2 regions of the Pseudarthrobacter equi genome follow, and region 1 is predicted to be linked to the other one. Evidence: predicted binding sites of a transcription regulator. Region 1 holds the regulator's gene; the other holds the start of a gene.

The links. Region 1 encodes HrcA, which represses chaperone genes, less so after heat shock. Its sites were predicted from a motif close to TTNGCACTCGNNNNNNNCGAGTGCNAA; they were not measured.
Region 2: a site for HrcA is predicted at 1,895-1,921, ahead of BLT71_RS14905 (FmdB family zinc ribbon protein). Genes of this name have one in related genera too.

What each region holds. Positions count from the first base shown of each region.
Region 1 is NZ_LT629779.1:2,591,392-2,595,770, reverse strand. It holds gene hemW (radical SAM family heme chaperone HemW) at 1-575, shown strand, start outside; gene BLT71_RS11650 (DUF4870 domain-containing protein) at 636-1,055, opposite strand; gene BLT71_RS11645 (DUF3097 domain-containing protein) at 1,177-2,028, opposite strand; gene hrcA (heat-inducible transcriptional repressor HrcA) at 2,226-3,239, shown strand; gene dnaJ (molecular chaperone DnaJ) at 3,321-4,379, shown strand, end outside.
Region 2 is NZ_LT629779.1:3,292,130-3,296,508, reverse strand. It holds gene BLT71_RS14915 (DUF4011 domain-containing protein) at 1-668, shown strand, start outside; gene cpaB (Flp pilus assembly protein CpaB) at 724-1,452, opposite strand; gene BLT71_RS14905 (FmdB family zinc ribbon protein) at 1,571-1,831, opposite strand; gene BLT71_RS14900 (5-formyltetrahydrofolate cyclo-ligase) at 1,954-2,574, opposite strand; gene galU (UTP--glucose-1-phosphate uridylyltransferase GalU) at 2,678-3,583, shown strand; gene BLT71_RS14890 (GNAT family N-acetyltransferase) at 3,588-4,208, shown strand; gene BLT71_RS14885 (hypothetical protein) at 4,314-4,379, shown strand, end outside.

The sequences.
Region 1 (4,379 bases):
ACCACATCAGCGCCTACGCGCTGATCGTTGAGGACGGCACCAAGTTGGCGGCGCAGATCCGGCGCGGCGAGGTCCCGGGCATCGACGACGACGATCACGCCGACAAGTACGAGCTCGCCGACCGCCTGATCACCTCTGCAGGCCTGGAGTGGTACGAGGTCAGCAACTGGGCGCGCACGCCCGAACAGGCCTGCCGGCACAACCTCGCCTACTGGCGCGGCGATGATTGGTGGGGGATCGGGCCGGGCGCGCATTCACATGTGGGCGGTGTGCGCTGGTGGAACGTCAAACACCCAACCGCGTACGCCGGCCGGCTGGCGCAGGGAAACTCACCGGCTGCCGGACGCGAAACCCTGGACGCAGAGACCCGGAACGTGGAGCGGGTCATGCTTGAGGCCCGCCTCCAGTCCGGGCTGGAAGTGGCAAGCCTGGACATTGTGGGGCGGCACCAGATCGCCGGGCTGATTGCCGAGGGGCTGGTTGAGCCGGGCGCAGCATTCCGGGGGATGCTGGTCCTGACGTTGAAGGGCCGGCTCCTGGCCGACGCGGTGGTCCGCCGGATCCTGCCCGACTAACGCGGGTTTACCGGCCACGCCTGCGAGGTCAGGCTTGCTGCGGCTGGGAGCCGACGGGGACTACTTGATCCAGCGCAGGTTGAACTGGTAGCGGTGCGGTTGGCCGCGGTTGACGTGGATGCCTGCCGCCACCGAAAAGCACGTCAGTGCAATCCAGATCAATGTGGCGATCACGGCAAAAATGTTTCCGACCACGGGAATGAACACCAGGATGTTCGCCACTACCGCTGCGATGGTGGGAGGCAGGCTGAAGTTCAGGGCTTCCTTCGACTCCTGGGCCGTGAAGGGCCCGCGGTCGCGGAAGATGAGGAAGATCAGCAGGGCGGGGACGCATCCCAGGATCCCGCCGAAGTGTGCCAGGGTGGCCCACTGCCGGTCCTCGCTGGCCGTGAGCGGCAGCGCATTCGCGGGGACGCCGTGGTATTCGGAACGGCCGGTGCTGCTTTGGCCGTCCCTGTGCTCGCGTGCGTTTTCTGCCACAGTCTGTTCCTTCGAAAAGTGCAATTGATGCTGGGGATGCAGTTGATGCTTCGGGGCCCGCTGCGGATCGCGGGGGCCACCGCAGTATCAAGAATACTGGTGTTTGCCGGTCCGGCGTCCGTCAGGGTGCTGTGAGGAAGTCGATGACTTCCTCGACCCGGCCCAGCAGCGACGCCTCCAGGTCTGCGTAAGTGTGGACCGCACCGAGCAGTTTCTGCCATCCGAGCCCGATGTCCTCCTTAGTGGAGTGCGGCCAGCCGAACGCCTTGAGGATCCCGGTTTTCCAGTCCTGGCCCCGCGGTACTGACGGCCATTGCGGAATGCCCAGCACGGAGGGCCGGATGGCCTGCCACACATCCACGTAGGGGTGGCCGACAATCAGGACGTTGCCTGCAGCGCCAGGGCCGGCCATGACAGCCTCAGCAATACGGGATTCCTTGGAGTCCGGGACCAGGTGGTCCACCAGCACACCCAGCCGGCGCCCCGGCCCTGGCCCGAATTCCTTCACGGCGCCGGCGAGGTCGTCGATGCCATGCAGGGGTTCGACGACGATGCCCTCCACCCGGAGATCGTCTCCCCATACCTTCTCGACGAGTTCGGCGTCGTGCTTTCCTTCCACCCAGATGCGGCTCGCCTTGGCCACCTGTGCACGCTGGCCTGCGACGCGTACGGAGCCTGAGGCTGTGCGCCCGGCTGACGGACCGCCCGCTGCGGGCCGGGGTGCCGGTGGCATCAGCCTGATGGCACGGCCCTCGAGGAGGAACCCGAATCCCAGCCGGAAGGTCCGCGACTTTCCGCGCCGGTCCTCAAGGGCCACCACATGCATGCCGCCGGACTTTTCCACCCGGGTGACGGCCCCCACCCAGCCGGACTGTACGTCTTCGAGCACCATGCCCCGTTCCACGGGCACTTCAGGCAGTTGCGTACGCGCGGGAGCGGACATGTCCCGCGGGCCCCAGTTCCGGTAATCCATGGTCACTCCGCCTCGCCGTAGGTGCTGTCCCGGAATTTCGCCCGGAGCGGTACCAATGCTAACAACGGGCCAAGGCATAATAGACTGTTAGCACTTAGGCATGTCGAGTGCTAACAGTTCGAGTGCATGTTCGAGTGCGTGCAGACTGGCAGGAAGGAACGGGTGGCTTATCCACCCCGACTGGATGGAGGTGGAGTGTGAGTGAGCCGCGCAAGCTTGAAGTACTGCGGGCCATCGTGGAGGACTACGTCCACTCCCGCGAACCGGTAGGCTCCAAGGCCCTGGTGGAACGGCATCACCTGGGGGTTTCCAGCGCCACCATCCGGAACGACATGGCGGCGCTTGAGGACGAGGGCCTCATCACGGCGCCGCATACCAGTGCCGGCCGGATTCCCACGGACAAGGGTTACCGGCTGTTCGTGGACCAGATTTCGGCCGTGAAGCCGCTCTCGCAAGCCGAACGGCGCGCCATCCAGTCCCTCCTGGAGGGATCCGACGACCTCGACGACGTCCTCGACCGCACCGTGCGGCTGTTGTCCCAGCTGACCAACCAGGTGGCGGTGGTCCAGTACCCCCACCTCAGCCGGGCACTGATCCGGCACATCGAGTTCGTCCTGCTGGCCCCGCGCAAGGTCCTTGTGGTCCTGATCGCGAACAGCGGCAACGTGGAGCAGCGCGTCATCGACGTCGGGCAGGACCTCGCGGACGAAGCGTTGTCCGCGCTGCGTACCCGGTTTCTGGGAACCCTGGCCGGAACACCGCTGGCCCGGCTGCCGCAGGCCCTTCCCGCCGTCGTCTCCTCTGTCAGTCCGGGGGAGCGGCAGGCGGCGCAGTCGCTGGCGCACGCCCTGGAGATCCTTGCGCACAGCAGCCGCGAGGACCGCATGGTCATGGCCGGCACGGCCAACCTGGCCCGGTCCAATGTCGACTTTCCGCTGAGCATCGGCCCCGTGCTGGAAGCTTTGGAAGAGCAGGTGGTGATGCTGCGGCTGCTGAGCGACATGGCGCAGGACCACCGTGGCGTGGCCGTCAGCATCGGCCGCGAAAACCCTTACGACGGCCTGGCCGAGGCGTCCGTCGTGGCCACCGGCTACGGCCCGGACAGCGTGGCCAAGATCGGCATCCTGGGTCCCACCCGGATGGACTATCCCAACACCATGGCGGCCGTCAGGGCAGTTGCCCGTTACCTTTCCCGCATCCTGGGTCCCTGACCGGCCCGCCCCGGCACCACAGCCGCCGGGCCCGCACGGCAGTCCCACCGCAGGCAGTACAACAAGGAAGAGATACGAACTTTGAGCAGCCACTATGACGTCCTTGGAGTTTCACCGGAAGCCACCGGAGAAGAAATCAAAAAGGCCTACCGCAAGCTGGCCCGGACACTCCACCCCGACGTCAACCCGGGCGAAGATGCGCAGGACCGCTTCAAGGCGGTGACCCACGCCTACGAAGTCCTCTCCGACCCGCAGAAACGCCGGGTCTACGACACCACCGGCAACGAGAACGGCACTGACAATGGATTCGGCGGAGGAAGCTACGCCGGCCAGGGCTTTGCCTTCCAGGACATCTTCGACACGTTCTTCGGCGCCGGCGGATCGTCCGGACCCGCCTCACGGGTCCGCCGCGGCCAGGATGCACTCATCAGCGTCCGCATCGAACTGCGCGACGCCGTCTTTGGCGTCAACAAAAAGCTTGAGGTGGACACTGCAGTCACTTGCCCCACCTGTGAGGGATCATGTTGCCGCCCGGGGACGCACCCCGAACGCTGCGACATCTGCGGCGGCAGCGGCCAGGTCCAGCGCGCTGTCCGTTCCATCCTCGGCCAGGTCATGACCGCTGCACCGTGCGGCACCTGCGAGGGCTTCGGCACTGTCATCAAAGATCCCTGCAATGAATGCAGCGGCCAGGGCCGCATCCGGAGCCGCCGCTCCCTGACCATCAAGGTTCCCGCCGGCGTCGCAACCGGAACACGCATCCAGCTGACCGGGCAGGGCGAAGCCGGCCCCGCGGGCGGCCCCTCCGGCGACCTCTACGTGGAGGTCCGCGTCAACAACGACGCCACGTATGTGCGTGACGGCGACGACCTGCACGCAACCCTGAACATCCCCATGACCGCCGCGGCGCTGGGCACCGACGTCAGCCTGGAGACCTTCGACGGAACCCAGGACATCGACGTGAAGCCGGGCACCCAGTCCGGTGAAATCATCACCCTCCGCGGCCTGGGTGTCACCCACCTGCGCGGATACGGCCGCGGTGACCTGAAGGTGCACCTGCAGGTGGAAACGCCGGCCAAGCTCGACGCAGCCCAGGAGGAGCTCCTCCGGCAGCTTGCCAAGCTCCGCGGAGAACAGATC
Region 2 (4,379 bases), 700 kb from region 1:
ACGGCACCGAGCAGTACCGCACCATGAGTGTCCGTGAGCGCAGCCGGCTGCGCCCGCAGATGCTGGAGCGGCTGGGGTGGCGGTACATGCCGCTGTGGACCATTGAGGTGTTCACTGATCCTTCGGCCTGTGCGGACCGGATTGCAGGGTACTTGGGGCTGGAACGGGTGGTTCTTCCGGGCCGCTCTGCCGAGTCCGCCGGTTTCCTTGACGACGACGTCCATCAGGCGCTGAATGGAATCGACGCTGCGCAGCCCGCTTCGGTCCCGTACGCGGGCACGCATGGGTCAGGGTTCCGGCGTGACGCCGCGCGGGGCGAGGAACGCCACGAATCCCGGGACGATTCCGATTCAGGCGGCGCCGATGACGCCGTTGCAGGACCAGACAGTGAGGAGGCGGGCACCGTGACCCCGAATGATGCCGTGACGCCACAAGATGCCGTGAACGCCGAGGATGTTGAGAGCACCGTGGACGCGACCGATACCGGGAGCGCCGCAAGTTCTGGCGATGCCGCGGACGCGGAAGAGGCCGGCTCACCGGCTGCGCGCGGCCAAGTAGAGGACGTACTGCCCAAGACCGCCGCGGAAGATGACCCGCGGGCCTGGGGCGATCGCGACGACGACCACGACGCGTGGTTGAAGGAGCAGAAGCCCCCGCACTGGGGCTGACGGCCAATAGCGCTGCCGACGTGATGGCAGGCCCTGCCGGGCAAGGCAGGGCCGGTCACGACGGCGGTCCCACCAGGACGAAGAACAACTTGCCCTGCGTGGACGCCCCGGCCAGCCGTGCTGACTGTTCAGCGGTGGCTGCCACCACGATCAGCCCGTCGGTTTCGGCGGTGCCCAACCATTGTCCGCCCTGGCCACCTTTGGCAGCGGTCCAGAGGACGGGGACTCCCGCGGCCAGGACTTCCGAGGGTCCCTGTCGGTCGAACCCGTTCCCGGATGTCAGGACGATGTTCACCAGTTGCCCGGGCGAAACCAATTGGATGGACGAGGCATCGGCCATCCGCAACGGAACGGCAGCCGATCCCGGGGGAGTGCCGGTGAGCAGCCCGGGACCCAGGAGCTGGACATCGGTGACCAGCTGCCCTTTTCGCAGCGGCGTTGCCAACTGTTTGCCTTCCGCCTCAGTCTGCTCACTCAGCACGCCCTCGGACAGCAGGCCTGGCGGTACCCGCACCGGAACAAGGTCAGAGGCCGTGACAGCCGTTCCGGCGGGCAGGTCCCTCGCTGCGGACAGGGCTGTGGCAGTGTCGGCCGGCGCAGGGGTGAGCTGGTGGACGGTCATGGACGCCGCTGCGCAGAGCAGCAGGGCAACAGCGAGGCGCCGGTTGCGGTTGAGCAACCCGCCCATACGGGTCAGCGGGCTGCCGCGCCGGGACGAGGCAGCTCCCTTTTTGGCTTGGAAGACAGGCGGTCTGCGGTGGGCACGGACGGGATGTGCAGGCATGCCTTCACGCTAGGCGGGCAGGCATGGCAGACGACAGCGGCCCCGATCCTATGTGGACAACATGGTGCTGCCAACAGGAGCGGGGCCGCGGTCAGCCCGAGTGTGGTGGGGGCCGGTGTCAGCTGGCGGCAGCCGCCGGTGCGGGTGCCGGAGCAGGGGCTGCCGGGGCCGCGGGTGCTGCGGAGACGGTGCTGCCCTTGGAGTCGCGGGAGTCGGTGCGGTAGAAGCCCGATCCCTTGAAGACGACGCCAACGCTGTTGAACTTCTTGCGCAGCGTGCCTTCGCATTCCGGGCAGGACGTCAGCGAACTGTCCGAGAATGACTGGACGATGTCAAAAGCATGGCCGCAATCCTTGCAGGCGTAAGCATATGTTGGCACTGGTGCTCCTCCTCTTGGGCAAACGAGAGGTCCCGTGCTGCCATCCGTTCCAGTGGTGGTCCGTTAGCAGTCGCAGGGCCTGAGTGCTAATTCTATCATCCCCGTCCACCAGCGTCCCGGGTTCAGAGAGCGCCTGCCAGGACCCGCAGTCCGCCCGGAGTCAGGACGGCCGGAACGGGACGGTCGAACTCCTCGGCGGGGATCCGCCCGGCAGGCAGGAGTTCTTCGTCGTAGATAACAGCGGCAAGCGGAATATGCTTCCCGGCAGTGTCCAAATGGCCCAGGAACTTGTCGTAGTAGCCTCCGCCCTGGCCGATCCGGTTACCGGAAAGGTCAACGGCCGTGGCCGGGATGAACAGCCCGGACGCCCCACCGGCCACATCCGGCCCGTGTCGCGGCCCGTCGGGTTCCATGACGGGCGCGTACCGGCTGCGCGCAAAGGGGATGCCGGGAGACCAGAACACCCAGCTCAGTTCGCGCGCCGGTTCGCACACCGGCAGGAGGACCCGGTGTCCGCGGGCGTGGAGGGCCTGGATCAGCGGCAGGGTAGGGGGTTCGACGCCGACGCCCAGGTAGACGCAGAAGGTTGCGGCCGCGCCGTCCGCAAGGGAGCCGGCCCAGGCTGTGCCATGTTCCGCCAGGGCGTTGCCCGCCTCCTCCAGAGCCGCCGGCGAGAGTTCCGCGCGGCGGGCACGGTGGGCAGCCCGAATGCCGTCCTTGGCACCGGTCTGATGTTCAGTCATGGGTTTTCCCTCCATCGCCGCGGGCGGCGGGTTCATGTGCAGGTCGGCGCCGGGGCCGGACCGCTGATTACTTAATGCTTGCCGCTGACGCTAGATTAGTCCGGTGACTACCAGTAACCCGAGAGTTCGCAAAGCCGTCATCCCCGCTGCGGGGCTGGGTACCCGGTTCCTTCCCGCCACCAAGGCTATGCCCAAGGAAATGCTTCCGGTGGTGGACAAGCCTGCCATCCAGTACGTCGTGGAGGAAGCCGTTGGCGTCGGACTCAACGATGTCCTGATGATTACGGGACGCAACAAGCGGGCGCTCGAGGACCACTTTGACCGTGTCCCGTCGCTTGAGTCCACCCTCTCGGACAAGGGTGACACCAAGAAGCTGGAGTCCATCCAGGCCGCCAGCAACCTCGGCGACATCCACTACGTCCGCCAGGGCGACCCCAACGGGCTCGGTCACGCCGTGCTGCGGGCCCGCCAGCATGTGGGCAATGAGCCTTTTGCCGTGCTCCTCGGTGATGACCTGATTGATGCCCGGGACGAGCTCCTGGGAACCATGATCGACGTGCAGGCCAAGACCGGCGGTTCGGTGGTTGCGCTGATCGAAGTGGATCCGTCCCAGATCAGCGCCTACGGCTGCGCGGACATCGAAGAGATCGACGGCGAAGGCTACGTCCGGATCAACAGGCTCGTTGAGAAGCCTGCAGCGGACGAGGCACCGTCCAACCTGGCAGTCATCGGCCGCTATGTGCTGCACCCCGCCGTCTTCGACGTGCTGGAGGAAACCGGCCCCGGCCGCGGTGGCGAGATCCAGCTGACCGACGCCCTGCAGGAACTTGCCACCGGCGAGGGCGAAGGCTACGGCGTCTACGGCGTGATCTTCCGCGGCCGCCGCTACGACACCGGCGACAAACTGAGCTACCTGAAGGCCTGCGTGCAGCTGGCCGTCGACAGTGATGACCTGGGCCCAGGCCTGCGGGAGTGGTTGCCGGGCTTCGCCGCCCAACTTTCCAAGTAGCATCGTGCGCTTCGGTCCCATCTGGCCGGCCACGCTTGAGTGCGGTGACCTGGTCCTGCGGCCCATCCGCTACCGCGACCGGAAAGAATGGACTGAAGTGCGGTCACGGAACAGCCAGTGGCTTGCGCCGTGGGAAGCGTCCAATCCGGATCCGCGCGGAGGGTTGCCGGACTACCGGCAAATGGTACGTTCGCTGAATTCCCAGGCGGCCCAGTCCACGGCGTTGCCGTTCCTCATTACGGAGCGGGTGGCCGGCAGCCGGACCCCGCACATCGTGGGCCAGCTGACGGTGTCATCCATCCTCTGGGGCTCGGCAATGATGGCCACGCTGGGTTATTGGGTGGACCAGGCCCGGGCGGGCCGGGGGATTGCTCCCACGGCGGTGGCCCTGGTGACAGACCACTGCTTCCAGACCCTTGGGCTGCATCGGATGGAAATCAACATCCGGCCAGAAAACGGACCCAGCCTGCGGGTGGTGGAGAAGCTGGGCTTCCGCGACGAAGGGTACCGGCCCCGCTATCTTCACATCAACGGTGAGTGGGCTGACCACCGGTCCTTTGCGCTGACCTCCGAAGAAGTCCCGGACGGCCTGTTGCCGCGTTGGATGTCGTCCCGGCCGTCTTAATTCCACTCATTTGGCAACCGCCCTGCGACACACCGCAGCCAATGCCACTGTGGCAGTGGTGATACTCATACGGTTTTGAGTGTGGACTTCCCCCTTAGCAGCTCTGTGATCCTTGTGGTTGCTGTCGTGCTCTGGATCGTGTGGGTTGCCCCTTACGTCCTCCGGAACCGC